Regions from separate parts of the Bacteroides sp. RCH18 genome, predicted to be linked through region 2. Evidence: riboswitches for the same ligand, from Rfam matches in the RefSeq annotation. Region 2 holds a riboswitch; each other region holds the start of a gene.
What was found. Region 2 has a riboswitch for thiamine pyrophosphate ahead of thiS (sulfur carrier protein ThiS). Riboswitches for the same ligand answer to the same signal wherever they lie in the genome.
Positions count from the first base shown of each region.

Region 1: another riboswitch for thiamine pyrophosphate. It lies ahead of ACHLI0_RS09995 (TonB-dependent receptor); the one in region 2 lies ahead of thiS (sulfur carrier protein ThiS).
Region 3: another riboswitch for thiamine pyrophosphate. It lies ahead of pnuC (nicotinamide riboside transporter PnuC); the one in region 2 lies ahead of thiS (sulfur carrier protein ThiS).

Region 1 is NZ_JBIPTC010000001.1:2,507,075-2,509,344, forward strand. Features, by position in the region: gene ACHLI0_RS09985 (hypothetical protein) at 18-257, shown strand; gene ACHLI0_RS09990 (mechanosensitive ion channel family protein) at 356-1,267, opposite strand; TPP riboswitch at 1,402-1,498, shown strand; gene ACHLI0_RS09995 (TonB-dependent receptor) at 1,499-2,270, shown strand, end outside.
Region 2 is NZ_JBIPTC010000001.1:882,829-885,098, forward strand. Features, by position in the region: gene ACHLI0_RS03395 (sensor histidine kinase) at 1-1,042, shown strand, start outside; TPP riboswitch at 1,098-1,192, shown strand; gene thiS (sulfur carrier protein ThiS) at 1,254-1,454, shown strand; gene ACHLI0_RS03405 (thiamine phosphate synthase) at 1,459-2,088, shown strand; gene ACHLI0_RS03410 (thiazole synthase) at 2,101-2,270, shown strand, end outside.
Region 3 is NZ_JBIPTC010000001.1:2,521,588-2,523,857, forward strand. Features, by position in the region: gene ACHLI0_RS10015 (RagB/SusD family nutrient uptake outer membrane protein) at 1-179, shown strand, start outside; gene ACHLI0_RS10020 (BT_3044 domain-containing protein) at 234-1,130, shown strand; TPP riboswitch at 1,272-1,368, shown strand; gene pnuC (nicotinamide riboside transporter PnuC) at 1,370-1,936, shown strand; gene ACHLI0_RS10030 (thiamine diphosphokinase) at 1,933-2,270, shown strand, end outside.

The DNA of each region.
Region 1 (2,270 bases), 1.6 Mb from region 2:
ATTAAAACATTGCAGTTATGGAGAAATATTTAATACACAGCAACGAACTGCATCTGATAGACGCAGGGAAAATCCACCAGGCAGTAGAGAAAATGGTGGAGTCACTCGATCTTGCCGCAGGATCAACCAGCAATTTTGATCTCTATCAGGTCGTAGAAAGCTACTTTAAGGACCTTGAAAAAAGAAGGAAAATCAACCATGTACTGGGGATCAAAGAAGACCGATATGAATTTGCTGAGGATTTCGGCATCAAATAAAAAGAAATTTTCCAATCACACCAGACAATTTGTTCATATAAAATGAGAGAGTCTCACCGAAGTGAAACTCTCTCGTTTTAGCATATATTGTATAGTGATCAGTTTCCCTGATGTACGGTAAGTTGCGGGAACGGGAAGTTGATGCCTTTTTCATTAAAGGTTTCATAAATAGTCTTGTTTATATCAAAATAAACTCCCCAGTAATCTGCCGTATTCACCCACACACGGACTACCACATTCACACTGCTGGCATCCAGCGCATGAAGGGCAATAAACGGGGCGGGATCAGTCAGAATACGCTTGTCGGCCGTCAGTATATCACGGACAATCTGCTGTACCTTATTATAATCTTCTCCATAATCCACGCCAACAATCCATTCTACACGGCGCGTTGTCTGTGTATTATAGTTTGTCACCACTCCACTGCTCATTGCACCGTTCGGTATATAAATCACTTTATTATCTCCGGTAGTCAGAATGGTGTGAAATATCTGTATTTCCTTAACCGTTCCGGAAACTCCCTGACTTTCAATCCAGTCTCCTACCTTATAAGGCTTGAAGAGCAATACGATCAGTCCGCCGGCAAAGTTCTGCAAATTACCGGACAGCGCCATACCGACAGCCACACCGGCAGAAGCCAACAGGGCTGCAAATGAAGTTGTTTCGACTCCCAAAGCACCGACTACAGAAATAATCAACAGAATGGTCAGCAGAATATTTACCAGACTCTTCACAAAAGTCTTGATGCTTATATCCACTTTTCTTCTGTCCATCAGACGTCCGACAAACCGGTTAAGCATCGAAATCAGGAAACGTCCTACGATGAAGACAAGGGTAGCAATCAGGATGCGTTCTCCGGCACGGATACCGAAATCTACCAATTGCTGGGTGATCAGAGAAAGCTTGTCCAATCCGTCCGCATTGGCTATCGCTTCTTCCATTAATTTATCTGCGGCGATTTGTGTAGAATCCGCAAGCTGTGTTGCTGTCGCCTGAAATAATAGTAGCATAATTTGATAATTATATTAAAATGAATAAATAGCTGACTTGTCATATTTCAACAAACTACAAAGTTATATTGTTTTTAGCAAATCTAAAAGTTTTTTTTGCTTTCCTCCCGCAAAAGCAGTAATTTTGCCAACGATTCACTAAGTAGGGGTGCCTTAACATGACGGGCTGAGAACATACCCATAGAATCTGAACCGGGTAATGCCGGCGTAGAGAACTAATTAATAAGCAAGATGAAAAAAATGATGATGATGGCCGTCGCCTTATTGGGCGCAGGCTTCTCTGTCCATGCACAAACGAGTGCAAAGGATAGTCTGAAAGTAATCAACCTGCAAGAAGTGCAGGTAGTATCCACACGTGCTACAGCAAAAACTCCCGTAGCATTTACCAATATAGGCAAAGCCGAACTTAAAAAAGTGAACTTCGGGCAGGATATTCCCTACCTGCTGAGCATGACTCCTTCCACACTGACCACATCGGATGCGGGATCGGGCATCGGCTATACGACTCTTCGTGTACGAGGCACTGACGGCACGCGTATCAACATCACTGTAAACGGCATTCCGATGAACGATGCCGAAAGCCACAATCTGTTCTGGGTAAATATGCCCGACTTCTCTTCTTCCGTAAAGGATATGCAAGTGCAACGTGGCGCAGGAACATCGACCAACGGCGCCGGTGCCTTCGGAGCCAGTGTCAATATGCAGACCGAAGGTGCATCCATGAAACCGTATGCCGAGTTCAACGGTTCCTATGGTTCTTTCAACACCCACAAGGAAACTGTAAAAGTGGGAACCGGACTACTGAACAATCACTGGACATTCGATGCCCGACTTTCCAACATCGGTACGGACGGATACATCGACCGCGCCTCCGTCAATCTCAACTCTTACTATCTGCAAGGAGGATATTTCGCCGAAAATACGTCTGTCAAACTGATCGCATTCACAGGAAAAGAAAAGACGTATCATGCCTGGGGATATGCCACTAAAGCAGAAATGGAAG
Region 2 (2,270 bases):
CAAGGGGAAAAACAATGTCAGCCACATTCATTTGTTGCCCAACAGATACAAATTTGATGCCAACAAACTGCATGAATGGGGATTTCAGGACAAGAAACTACCTTTCAATTCACTTATCATCAACCAACAGGTGCCTTTCTTTCAGGCATATCGGACGGAAGTGCAATTCATCCTGTTTACCTTCCTTGTACTGATAGGCGGACTGTTTATCTCACTGTATTATTATTACCGGACAAAAATCTTAAAGAATCACCTTGAGAAGACTACAGCCCAATTAAGGGAAGATAAAAAGAAACTGGAATTATCGGAAATTGCGCTACGTCATGCCAAAGAGCGTGCCGAAGAAGCCAATCAACTGAAAAGTGCCTTCGTATCAAATATGAGCCACGAAATACGGACACCGCTGAACGCTATTGTCGGCTTTTCCAGCCTGCTGATCGATACCGTGGAAGCAACGGATGAGCAGAAGGAATATGCGGATATCATCCAGACTAATTCCGAATTGTTATTGCAGCTGATCAGTGATGTACTGGATGTATCACGCTTGGAATCAGGTAAACTGCTGTTCAAGTATGAATGGTGCGAACTGGTAAATCATTGCCAGAACATGATCACACTGACCAGGAAGAACCGGACAAGAGATATAGATGTCAGGCTTCAGATGCCGAAAGAGCCTTATATGCTCTATACCGACCCGCTACGTTTGCAGCAGGTGATCATCAACTTACTGAACAATGCGCTGAAGTTTACTCCCGACGGCGGAAGTATCACGCTGGATTATAAAATAGACGAAGAAGACCAGTGTATGCTGTTCTCTGTGACCGATACAGGCGCGGGCATCCCCGAAGACAAGCAGGAACTGGTATTCCAGCGTTTTGAAAAGCTCAACGAATTTGTGCAGGGAACAGGCTTGGGACTGGCAATCTGCAAACTGACCATACAACGCATGGGAGGCGATATCTGGATTGACAAGAATTATAAGAACGGAGCACGGTTTGTCTTTTCTCATCCTATCAAAAAGCGGGAATCGGAAGAAAAATGAAAAAAAAACGGATAATTTGATGAATCTTTGTTTCTTTTTCGCTTACTTTGCTCCCGTAAAGACAAAGGGGTGCCCCAAAGAGGGGCTGAGATTATACCCTAGGAACCTGAGGCAGTTAGCACTGACGTAGGGATTGTGTTTCTTTCTTATCGCCTTTCTATATAAGCACGCTCTTTGTATTTACTTTCAACTTATTAATACTGATAGGACAATGAAAGTACAAGTTAACAACAAAGAGGTGGAAATGACTCCTGCTTCTACCCTTACACAACTGGCTGCCCAACTGGAACTTCCGGTACAAGGCATCGCTATTGCCGTAAACAACAAAATGATTCCACGTTCCGAATGGGAGAAATTCACGTTACAGGAGAATGATAACCTCGTGGTCATCAAAGCGGCTTGTGGAGGGTAAAAGTATGGTCAGTCTACAATTTATCACCCACCAGACCGATCGGTATACTTATTTCGAATCGGCACTCATGGCACTTGAAGGAGGATGTAAATGGATTCAGCTACGCATGAAGGAAGCTCCGTGTGAAGAGGTGGAAGCTGTTGCCCTCCAACTAAAGCCGCTCTGCAAAGAAAAAGAAGCGATCTTACTTCTGGATGACCACGTCGAACTTGCCAAAAAGCTGGAAGTGGACGGAGTGCATCTGGGCAAAAAAGATATGCCGATAGATCAGGCACGACAATTACTTGGAGAAGCATTTATTATCGGAGGTACGGCAAATACATTCGAGGATGTCGTACAGCACTACCGTGCCGGAGCGGATTACCTCGGCATCGGTCCTTTCCGGTTTACCACTACAAAGAAAAACCTGAGTCCTGTTCTGGGACTGGAAGGTTATACCGCTATTTTATCTCAGATGAAGGAAGCGAATATCGAACTGCCGGTAGTAGCCATCGGAGGAATCACCCGTGAGGATATACCCGCCATACTCGAAACCGGAGTGAACGGAATCGCGCTTTCCGGAACGATTCTTCGGGCGGAGGATCCGGCAGCGGAAACACGAAAGATTTTGAACATGAAACGTATAATCAAATAAAATAATTGAAAAGTGGAAAAGTTAGTAATTGCAGGCCGTGAGTTCAACTCCCGCCTTTTTCTGGGTACAGGAAAATTCAATTCCAATGAAGTAATGGAACAAGCCATTCTGGCATCGGGCACTGAAATGGTAACCGTAGCCATGAAGCGCATCGACATGGATGACAAAGAAGACGACATGCT
Region 3 (2,270 bases), 1.6 Mb from region 2:
ACGTTACCAAGAAGACAACCGAAAGAGACCAATTCTATACTGTTGTCAATGTAGTTCATAAGTATGCATTACGCAGCTTTGACAGGAAGATGTACTTCTATCCTATTCCGAGAGCCGTATTGGATAAAAATGCCAAACTGAAACAAAATCCAGGATGGGACGGATTCGGAGATTGGTAACTTTCCCCTTTCCATCATATAACTGATTATTAATCATATAAAATTGAACATATAATGAGATCAATATACAAAATAGTGGTCTGTTCTTTGTTAACGCTCTCCATCACTTCTTGTGAAAAAGACCTGCTTGAAAAAGAACAATATCAGAAAGAAATCTACCTGATCGGTGCTTACAACCGAGTATGGACCACAGAAGTAAGCTACAGTAACGAAGAAGTGAAAACTTATTTCACGGTCAGCAGTTCCGGTACATTAGCATTAGACCGAGATGTGAACGTAAAAATGAAGATCAATGAAGAGTTGGTAGATATTTACAATAAAAAATACTGGACCGTTCTGAATGAGGACAAATATTATAAATCATTGGATACTGATTTATATTCCATTCCTTCTTTGGAGAATACGGTAATCAAGCACGCTGAAGGTATTTCCGCTGAAGTTCCTGTGTTGATAAAGACAGCAAGTCTGAAGATTGACCAGTCATACGTCATCCCCGTCGAAATAGAAAGTACAACAGGATATCCGATAAGTGAATCCGGATATAAAATGTTGATTCTATTAAAATTAAAGAATGACTATTCGGGCAGTTACCAGATGAGTGGCCATACCACCTTAGAAGGAGAAACTCCGAAGACGATTCAGAAGCCTAAAACGATTAAGCCTACCGGAGTCAACACTGTCAGACTATTCTATGCCATGAACAACGAGAGCGACGAGAAGGCTGATATCCAAACGGGTACAATAGAACTGACCATCACGGATCAGATAGTGGAAGGCACTAATGATGTAAAGAAAGTTTTGATCAAAGCATGGGATACTGAAAACGGACCGGTAATTATCGACTCAGGAGAAAGTACCTACAACACAACCGCCAAAAAGTTCAGCCTCAAATATACGATCGGTAACACGCTATATGAAGAGCAACTGACCAAAGAAAAAGAAGTTTTATAATACACGACAAATGAGGAGAAGAGGAGATTTCACGGCATTGCAAAAATGCCGCTGAAATCTCCTCTTCGTTTTTTCAACGGAGGACTTGTTTTTACATGATTCCTTGTTTTCCTTCTGCTAAATTCGTAATTTTACCGCCGATTCACGCAATAGGGGTGCCCTAACATGACAGGCTGAGAACATACCCATAGAATCTGATCCGGGTAATGCCGGCGTAGAGAACGAATAAATAAGCAAATATGGAAATGAATTATCTGGAGATATTCGGTACGTTTATCGGTATTATCTACCTGTGGCTGGAGTATCGCGCCAGTATCTATCTGTGGCTGGCGGGCATCATCATGCCGGCCATTTATATCTTTGTTTATTACGACGCGGGGTTGTATGCCGACTTCGGCATCAACATCTACTATCTGATAGCTGCCATCTACGGATGGTTCTTCTGGATGTGGGGACACGGGGAAAAGAAAAGTCTCCCCATTATACATACCCCGTGGAAATGCTATCTGCCACTATTCCTTGTGTTTATCGTGTCTTTCGTCGGCATCGCCCGGATACTTATCGAATACACAGACAGTAACGTTCCGTGGCTGGACAGTTTCACAACGGCGTTGAGCATTGTCGGAATGTGGATGCTGGCACGCAAATACATCGAGCAATGGTTTGCCTGGATTCTTGTCGACATCGTCTGTTGCGGACTTTATATCTATAAAGATCTCTATTTCACCTCCGCATTGTACGGACTTTACTCCATTATAGCTATCTTTGGCTACTTCAAATGGAAAAAAATAATGAACATGCAATGATAAACGAACACTATATACCCCAAGCCGTCATACTTGCCAACGGTGAATATCCTGCGCACGAACTTCCCCTGCGTCTTTTGGCAGAAGCCCAATTCGTCGTTTGTTGCGACGGGGCCGCCAATGAATATATTTCCCGCGGACATACTCCCGACGTGATTATAGGCGATGGAGACTCGCTCCTGCCGGAATATAAAAAGCGTTTTTCCTCTATTATCCTTCAAATTTCGGATCAGGAGACGAATGATCAGACCAAAGCTGTCCATTATCTGCAAAGTAAAGGGATACGGAAAATCGCCATCGTAGGTGCTACCGGCAAGCGGGAAGACCATACATT